3 regions of the Parasphingorhabdus sp. NYA22 genome follow, and region 2 is predicted to be linked to each of the others. Evidence: predicted binding sites of a transcription regulator. Region 2 holds the regulator's gene; each other region holds the start of a gene.
The links. Region 2 encodes LexA, which represses DNA repair genes until DNA is damaged. Its sites were predicted from a motif close to GTTCCNCNCTTGTTCT; they were not measured.
Positions count from the first base shown of each region.

Region 1 (2,270 bases), 120 kb from region 2:
GCGGTCGGCCTGTAACATCGTCGTATAGCCGCACTCGTCGAGAACGACCCGGGCCAGTTCGGCATGATCGGTGTCGGCGGCCATGTCGCGCCAGCGGATGAAATTGCGCATAAGCTCAAGCAGGGTGTTGCGCGCGCGCGGCGGCAGTTCGTCGGTGTCACAGATGCTGAGCGCAGCGGCGGCGAGGGGAATGCCCTGCGCGCGGGCGAGCCGGTGGACCTTTTCGATGGTCTTGTCGCCGAGGCCGCGCTTGGGTGTGTTGACGATGCGTTCGAAGGCGAGATCATCCGAGGGCTGGGTGATGACCCGCAGATAGGCGAGGGCATCGCGGATTTCGGCGCGCTCGTAGAAACGGAAGCCGCCGATGATCTTGTAGGGCATGCCGATCGAGATGAAGCGGTCTTCAAATTCGCGCGTCTGGAACTGGGCGCGGACCAAGATCGCTACATCGTTGAGCGAGACTTGCTTGAGCTGCTGCAATGCCTCGATTTCATCGCCGATGCGCCGGGCTTCTTCCGGGCCGTCCCAGACGCCGATGACCTGCACCTTGTCGCCTTCGGTTTCCTCGGTCCACAGGGTCTTGCCGAGGCGGCCGGAGTTGTGATTGATCAGGCCCGATGCGGCGGCCAATATATGCGGCGTCGAGCGGTAATTCTGCTCCAGCTTGACCACCTTGGCTTCGGGAAAATCCTTCTCGAACTTCAGGATATTGGCGACTTCCGCGCCGCGCCACGAATAGATCGACTGGTCGTCGTCGCCGACGCAGCAGATATTCTTGTGGCTCTGCGCGAGCAGGCGGAGCCAGAGATATTGCGAGCTGTTGGTGTCCTGATATTCGTCGACGAGAATATATTTGAACTGCCTCTGGTAACGCTCGAGAATATCGCGGTGATTCTTGAGCAGGTTCAGCGAATGCAGCAGCAGGTCGCCGAAGTCGCAGGCGTTGAGCGCTTTCAGCCGCTCCTGATAAAGCGTGTAGAAATGCTGGCCCTTGCCATTGTCATAGCGCTCGGCCTCGTTGGCATCGAGATCTCGCGGGTTGAGGCCGCGGTTCTTCCACTGGTCAATCAGCCCCGCAAGCATCCTTGCCGGCCAGCGCTTGTCGTCGACATCCTCGGCCTGGATCAATTGCTTGAGCAGGCGAATCTGGTCGTCGGTGTCAAGAATGGTGAAATTGCTCTGCAGTCCGACCATTTCGGCATGACGGCGCAACATTTTCGCGCCGATACTGTGGAAGGTGCCAAGCCAGGGCATGCCTTCAAAATTCTCGCCGACAATCGTCGCGATCCGCTCCTTCATCTCGCGGGCGGCCTTGTTGGTAAAGGTCACCGCGAGAATCTCGCTGGGCCACGCTTTGCGGGAATAGACGATATGGGCGATTCGCCGGGTGAGGGCCGCGGTTTTACCGGTGCCTGCGCCAGCGAGCACCAGCACCGGCCCTTCGCTGGTCAGCACGGCCTCGCGCTGGGGTGCATTCAGACCACGGACATAGGGCGGGTCATTCTCTTTGGGTATATTGACAGTATCGGTCACGCGTGAACAGTTAGGGAACATCGACGCGTGCGGCAAGGCCAATATCTATTTTGACATGACCCAAAGGGCAGGTTGTAATCTTTGTTGCGGTGCACCATTTGTCAATCAAATGCCGGTATCGGCCAGCAGATGGAGCATAAGATGAGCAAGAGACTATTTACCAGCGCGATTGTCGCGACCTTGATGATGGCTGGCGTCAGCGTCTATTCGACGGTGTACCAGCATGGCAGTGAAACCGCTTCGATCCTGACGATGATGGGCGGCTAGCTTTCCGGTTGAGACGACTGCGTGGGGCGCAGAAGATGAATCCGCGCCTTGCCGCTGTCGCGGACGCAATCGAGATCAAACCCCTTCACTTCAACATTTTCATGTCGCGCCGTCTCAATGGCGATCCAGCTATATGGCCCGAACCAGCCGTGACGGCCTAACTTATCCAGCGCCACCGCGCCAGCGCCCGAATCATAGGGCGGATCCATCAGAACCAGATCATAAGGTTTCCGCGCTGCACCCAAGTGCAGGACGGAACCGATCCGGACATCGGCATCTGCTCCCAGCGTTTCGATATTCTTTTCCAGCGCCCTGATCGCGTCCTTGTCCTGCTCGACAAAGGTGCAATGCGCGGCTCCGCGTGACAAGGCTTCCAGGCCCAGAGCGCCCGAACCGGAAAACAGGTCAAGTATCTGCAAATCTTCAAAGTCGCCGAGTCGGCTGGTCAGCATCGAGAACAGCCGTTCGCG
Region 1 covers NZ_OZ333477.1:1,629,296-1,631,565, forward strand. Annotated here, with positions in the region: gene ACWFTY_RS07890 (ATP-dependent helicase) at 1-1,533, opposite strand, end outside; gene ACWFTY_RS07895 (hypothetical protein) at 1,675-1,800, shown strand; partial or broken gene rsmD (16S rRNA (guanine(966)-N(2))-methyltransferase RsmD) at 1,797-2,270, opposite strand, start outside.
Region 1: ACWFTY_RS07890 (ATP-dependent helicase) is a predicted target of LexA. The motif match lies at 1,537-1,552, and genes of this name have one in related genera.

Region 2 (2,270 bases):
CCGCGAAGGACGTCGCAAAGAATACGATCTTCAGGCACAGCAAAAAGCCGCTTTGTGGAGCCGCACTACTGGACGAGCTACTATAATAGCTATGGCCGTAGGATTCTTTGGTATTGGTCTGGTTTTTTACACTTTTTGGGAAGCTAGGCGCGCGGCTAATGCTGGCTTTGAAGCCAATAGAATTGCTCAGAATGCGCAAAGACCATGGTTGATAGTCAACGCCATTAAAATGAATGAAGATGGCAGTATTAGCGTGTGCTTCAAGAACATTGGGAAAACTCCAGCCACTAACTTTTTGAAAGATGGAGACTCCGTTGCTATGCCACCAGTTTTTTATGCAAGTCCAATTCCTGAACTGGATGACACGAATGGCACTACGGTTTTCCCAGGCCAAACCGAGTTTATGAAGATTAATAACGCAGGCTCTGACTTGCCAGTTGGGTACGAGTTGTACGTTAGGATTTTCGGTAGCTACCAGTTGCCGTCCGGAGATATTGATCGAATTACAGAGGGTTATGCACTTACCACTACTAAAGGTGCTCGGAAGGTAACTGGCAGGGACTTCATCCCCTTGGAAGATCGTAAAAAAGCAGAGTAAAGCCAGCTTAATCACCGCCCATCTCCCCGCTTAAGGAGGGGTCGCTCGGTGTTACGTATGCAAGAGGGATAATCACTTCCCGCTTGACTTAACCTGTTTTGTTTCATAATTGTTCTTTATTCGTTCCCTGAACAGGATTTTGGACATGCTCACGCAAAAGCAACATGAATTGCTCTGTTTCATTGATGACAGGCTGAAGGATAGCGGCGTTTCTCCCTCGTTCGAGGAAATGAAGGAAGCGCTCGGGCTCAAGTCCAAGTCGGGCATTCACCGGCTGATCAGTGCGCTCGAGGAGCGGCACTTCATTCGCCGCCTGCCCAACCGGGCGCGCGCGCTGGAAGTGTTGAAGCTGCCGGAAGGCGGCGTGCACGAAGCGGAGCCCTCCAATGTTGTCTCGCTGCACCCGGAAACACCGGTGCGCGAAGTCATTTCCAATCCTGCTCCGGCTGCCAATAATGATGTGCTGGAAATTCCGTTGCACGGCCGGATCGCCGCTGGCGCTCCGATCGAGGCGATGGAAGGCCAGTCGGCGCTCAGCGTCCCGGCCGCCCTGCTCGGCCCCGGCGAACATTTTGCGCTGGAAGTGTCAGGCGATTCGATGATCGACGCAGGCATTCTCGACGGCGATTACGCGCTGATCCAGAAAACCGAAGTCGCGCGCGATGGCGAGATTGTCGTGGCCTTGATCCACGACGAAGAAGCGACGCTGAAATATCTGCGCAAGGAGGGTCGAAGCATCCGCCTCGACCCCGCCAACGCCGCCTATGAGCCGCAGATTTATGGCGAAGGCGAAGTGCGCATTCAGGGCAAGATGGCCGGATTGCTGCGCCGCTACTGATCCCGCTTGCCGCTGTCATCGCCTCCGGTCGCAGCGGCGCGATAGCGGGTCCATATATGCCTGCCGGTCCAGCCTAGCGCGGCAGATATGTGCTGGTTTTCCAGATTGATGGTCATGCCGCCAACCTGTGACAGCAGGCTGCGGTCGGCCTTTAACCAGCGCGGCGCACAGCTTTGCGGCAGCCGTCTTTCGCTGACCACAATATCCGCGCGGCGGCAGGCGGCCGACAATGCCAGGGACGGAATATAGTGAGCGCTGCGGGTCGCCAATATCTGCCAGTCCCGCTCGCCCGCACGGATCGTGACCAGACAGCTGTCGGCGTTGCAATCGGCATTCGGCCAGTCTTCGAGCGCCTGCGATTTCCCCTCCACGCCGGCATTTTCACGGATCATGTCGCGAATAAAGTCTCCGCCGCTGGTACGGAGCATCGCCAGCTCTCCCTGATCGTTGCGGATACCGACATGGCGGCCGTCACCGGTGATATAGATATCCGGTGCGCGGTTTGTGATGATGAGCAATGCCCCGATAACTGCCGGGATCACACCCCAATAGCGCCAGCGCTCTCGCCACAGACAGAGCCAGAGGCCGCCGAGCAGCACCAGTCCGAAGGCGATCACGTTCATGGTCGGCAACATCGTCACCGCTCCGGGCCGGCTTGAGACAAAATGGGCCAATGCGATCAGGCTGCCCAGTGCCTGTTCGCAGAGCCACCAGACCGGCGCGCCCAGTCCGACGCTATCCAGCACCAGGGCCAGCGCCTCCAATGGCATGATCACGAAGGTCGTCAGCGGGATGGCGATGATATTGGCCAGCGCGCCGTAAAGCCCTGCCTTG
Region 2 covers NZ_OZ333477.1:1,751,266-1,753,535, reverse strand. Annotated here, with positions in the region: gene ACWFTY_RS08465 (hypothetical protein) at 1-598, shown strand, start outside; gene lexA (transcriptional repressor LexA) at 744-1,436, shown strand; gene ACWFTY_RS08455 (ComEC/Rec2 family competence protein) at 1,430-2,270, opposite strand, start outside.

Region 3 (2,270 bases), 350 kb from region 2:
CCAACAAGCAGACGTTTCTGGTTACGATTACCAGATTGCGGGATGGTTTGACGCTAATTGTTGATAACCGCGAGAAACTGGAAACGGCGGTTGAAAAGAATGACGGCGCAAAAACATCGGCGCTCGAAGTGACCAAGCGTCTTGGTAAAGCCGCTGCCACGGGGCTTGCCAAAGGAAATGAACTTGCGCCCAAAGAACCGCAACAGGACCAGCGAGAACTTGAGAAAGAGCACAGCAAGCCATTGGATATGGGGATTTAGAATAGCTCAGAGCGATATTCCTCTCAAAGCGCGCGACCAAACCAAAGCACGCGACCTGCGATATGGACGGTGCTGCGATCAACATCCTCCCAGGTCGGATAGGTCGGGTTATCACTGGCAATGGTAATGAAGGGACTATCAGGACGCAGCGCAATTCGCTTGATCACCAGCGTGTCATCAACCCGCATCACATAGATCCCATCGCGGAGCCGCGAACCATGATCAGAAGCGTCCACGAGCACATCATCACCGTCCGACAGGGTCGGTTCCATGGAATCGCCCATGACGCGGACTACCGATAGGCTGACGCCTCTCGCCGGTGTCAGTTTGCGCAGCCAGCGTTCATCGAATGAGAAACGCGTTTTCCTATCCTCACTTGTCGCAAGCGCGCCATGTCCTGCAGAAACATTGACATCAAGCACAGGGACTTCGACCATACCGTCGCTGCCGGTTGGCGGTGGCCCGCCCAAGAGTTGTTCGTCAATGCCGTAAAAGCTCGCCAGCCTAAGCCTGTCCTCCGGATCCAGTTTGCGCGGTGTGCCGCGCTTTATGAACTGCTGGATATAGGCTGCATTACGGCCAAGCATTTTTGAGAGGCCGGAATAATCATCCCCGTTTTCGCGGATCAGCCGGTCCAGAGTTTTTCGTACATCATCCATCTTTTGTGCCTTTCGACCCCTCAATAGGATTTATCCTAGACAATATGCAATCTTCCTACTAGGAACATAACAAGAACGCAAGGAATTTATGATTCGAGGAGACCTCAATTGAAACTGTTGGATCGTATCGAAATGCACCTTAAGCAGACACATATGTCGCCGACGCGGTTTGGCAGGCGCGCGGTGGGTGATCCGAGGTTTGTTTTGGATTTAAGGGGAGGGCGCAGGCCGCGTGCCAGGACGTTGAAGAAAGTGGAGGAATATTTGCGGAAACAAGAAGCTTTTAGCTCGGGATCACAACCACTTGGGCTCAACAATAGTTGATGCGGTTTATTCGATTCAGATCGAACGTGAGGCCTATAGGCAATTAGTGTACGGACACCTTCAGAATTTACTCAGATTATCGTGCCAAATATAGTTTCGCATTAATCTTCCAATACGGAGCCATTTGATTTAGCATGAAATTTGAAAATACCAAAACTGTACTACTGCTGAACACACGGCTCTGGTCTTAAGGGTTAGTATTGTTCTCCTGCATTTCTAACATCAAAGGTTTTTGGGGCATATTGAAAACTTAGACATTGGCGAAAATTGGGGGCACGCATGAAAAGACTGGTATTTTGTTTTGACGGGACTTGGAATAAGCTTGCCGCCGACTCACCGACTAATGTTGTGCTGTTGGCAGAGATGACCAAGCCGATCGCATCCGATGGTACGCCTCAGTTAATCTACTATGACGAAGGTATCGGTACCGCTAAGGATGAACGGTTTCGCGGTGGCGCATTTGGCAAGGGGATGATGGACAACATCCGGGATGCCTATCGCTTTTTGCTGTTCAATTACGAACCCGGCGATCATATTTTTGCTTTCGGTTTCTCCCGGGGGGCCTTCACGGCCCGCTCGTTTGTCGGTTTTATCCGACATGCCGGAATATTGAATGTCGATAGCGCTAAAGAAATCGAAGAAGCGATCGGTCTTTATAAGGCAGTTTTCAAGGGTGACGGCGATGACTCGCTTGATGCGCTCAAATTCCGTTCCCAATATTCTTCACAAATCTGTGTGAGCGAGTGGGATAAGGACTGGCGGCAGGAGAATTGTAGCGAAATGGACTGGCGCGATATTCCTATCCTGCAAATCAAATATATTGGTGTTTGGGACACGGTGGCTGCGCTGGGCTGTCCCAAATTTATTCCTGGAGCCACTTGGATAAACCGAAAATTTAAGTTTCACGATGCCAAATTAACCAGCAAGCTGCAGGCGGCGCGCCATGCTGTGGCAATCGATGAGCGCCGTGTCCTGTTTGAGCCTGTCCTGTGGAACAACGTGGCGGATCTGAACACCGACCAAGACT
Region 3 covers NZ_OZ333477.1:1,400,499-1,402,768, forward strand. Annotated here, with positions in the region: gene mobF (MobF family relaxase) at 1-260, shown strand, start outside; gene ACWFTY_RS06750 (S24 family peptidase) at 284-919, opposite strand; gene ACWFTY_RS06755 (phospholipase effector Tle1 domain-containing protein) at 1,523-2,270, shown strand, end outside.
Region 3: ACWFTY_RS06750 (S24 family peptidase) is a predicted target of LexA. The motif match lies at 986-1,001, and genes of this name have one in related genera.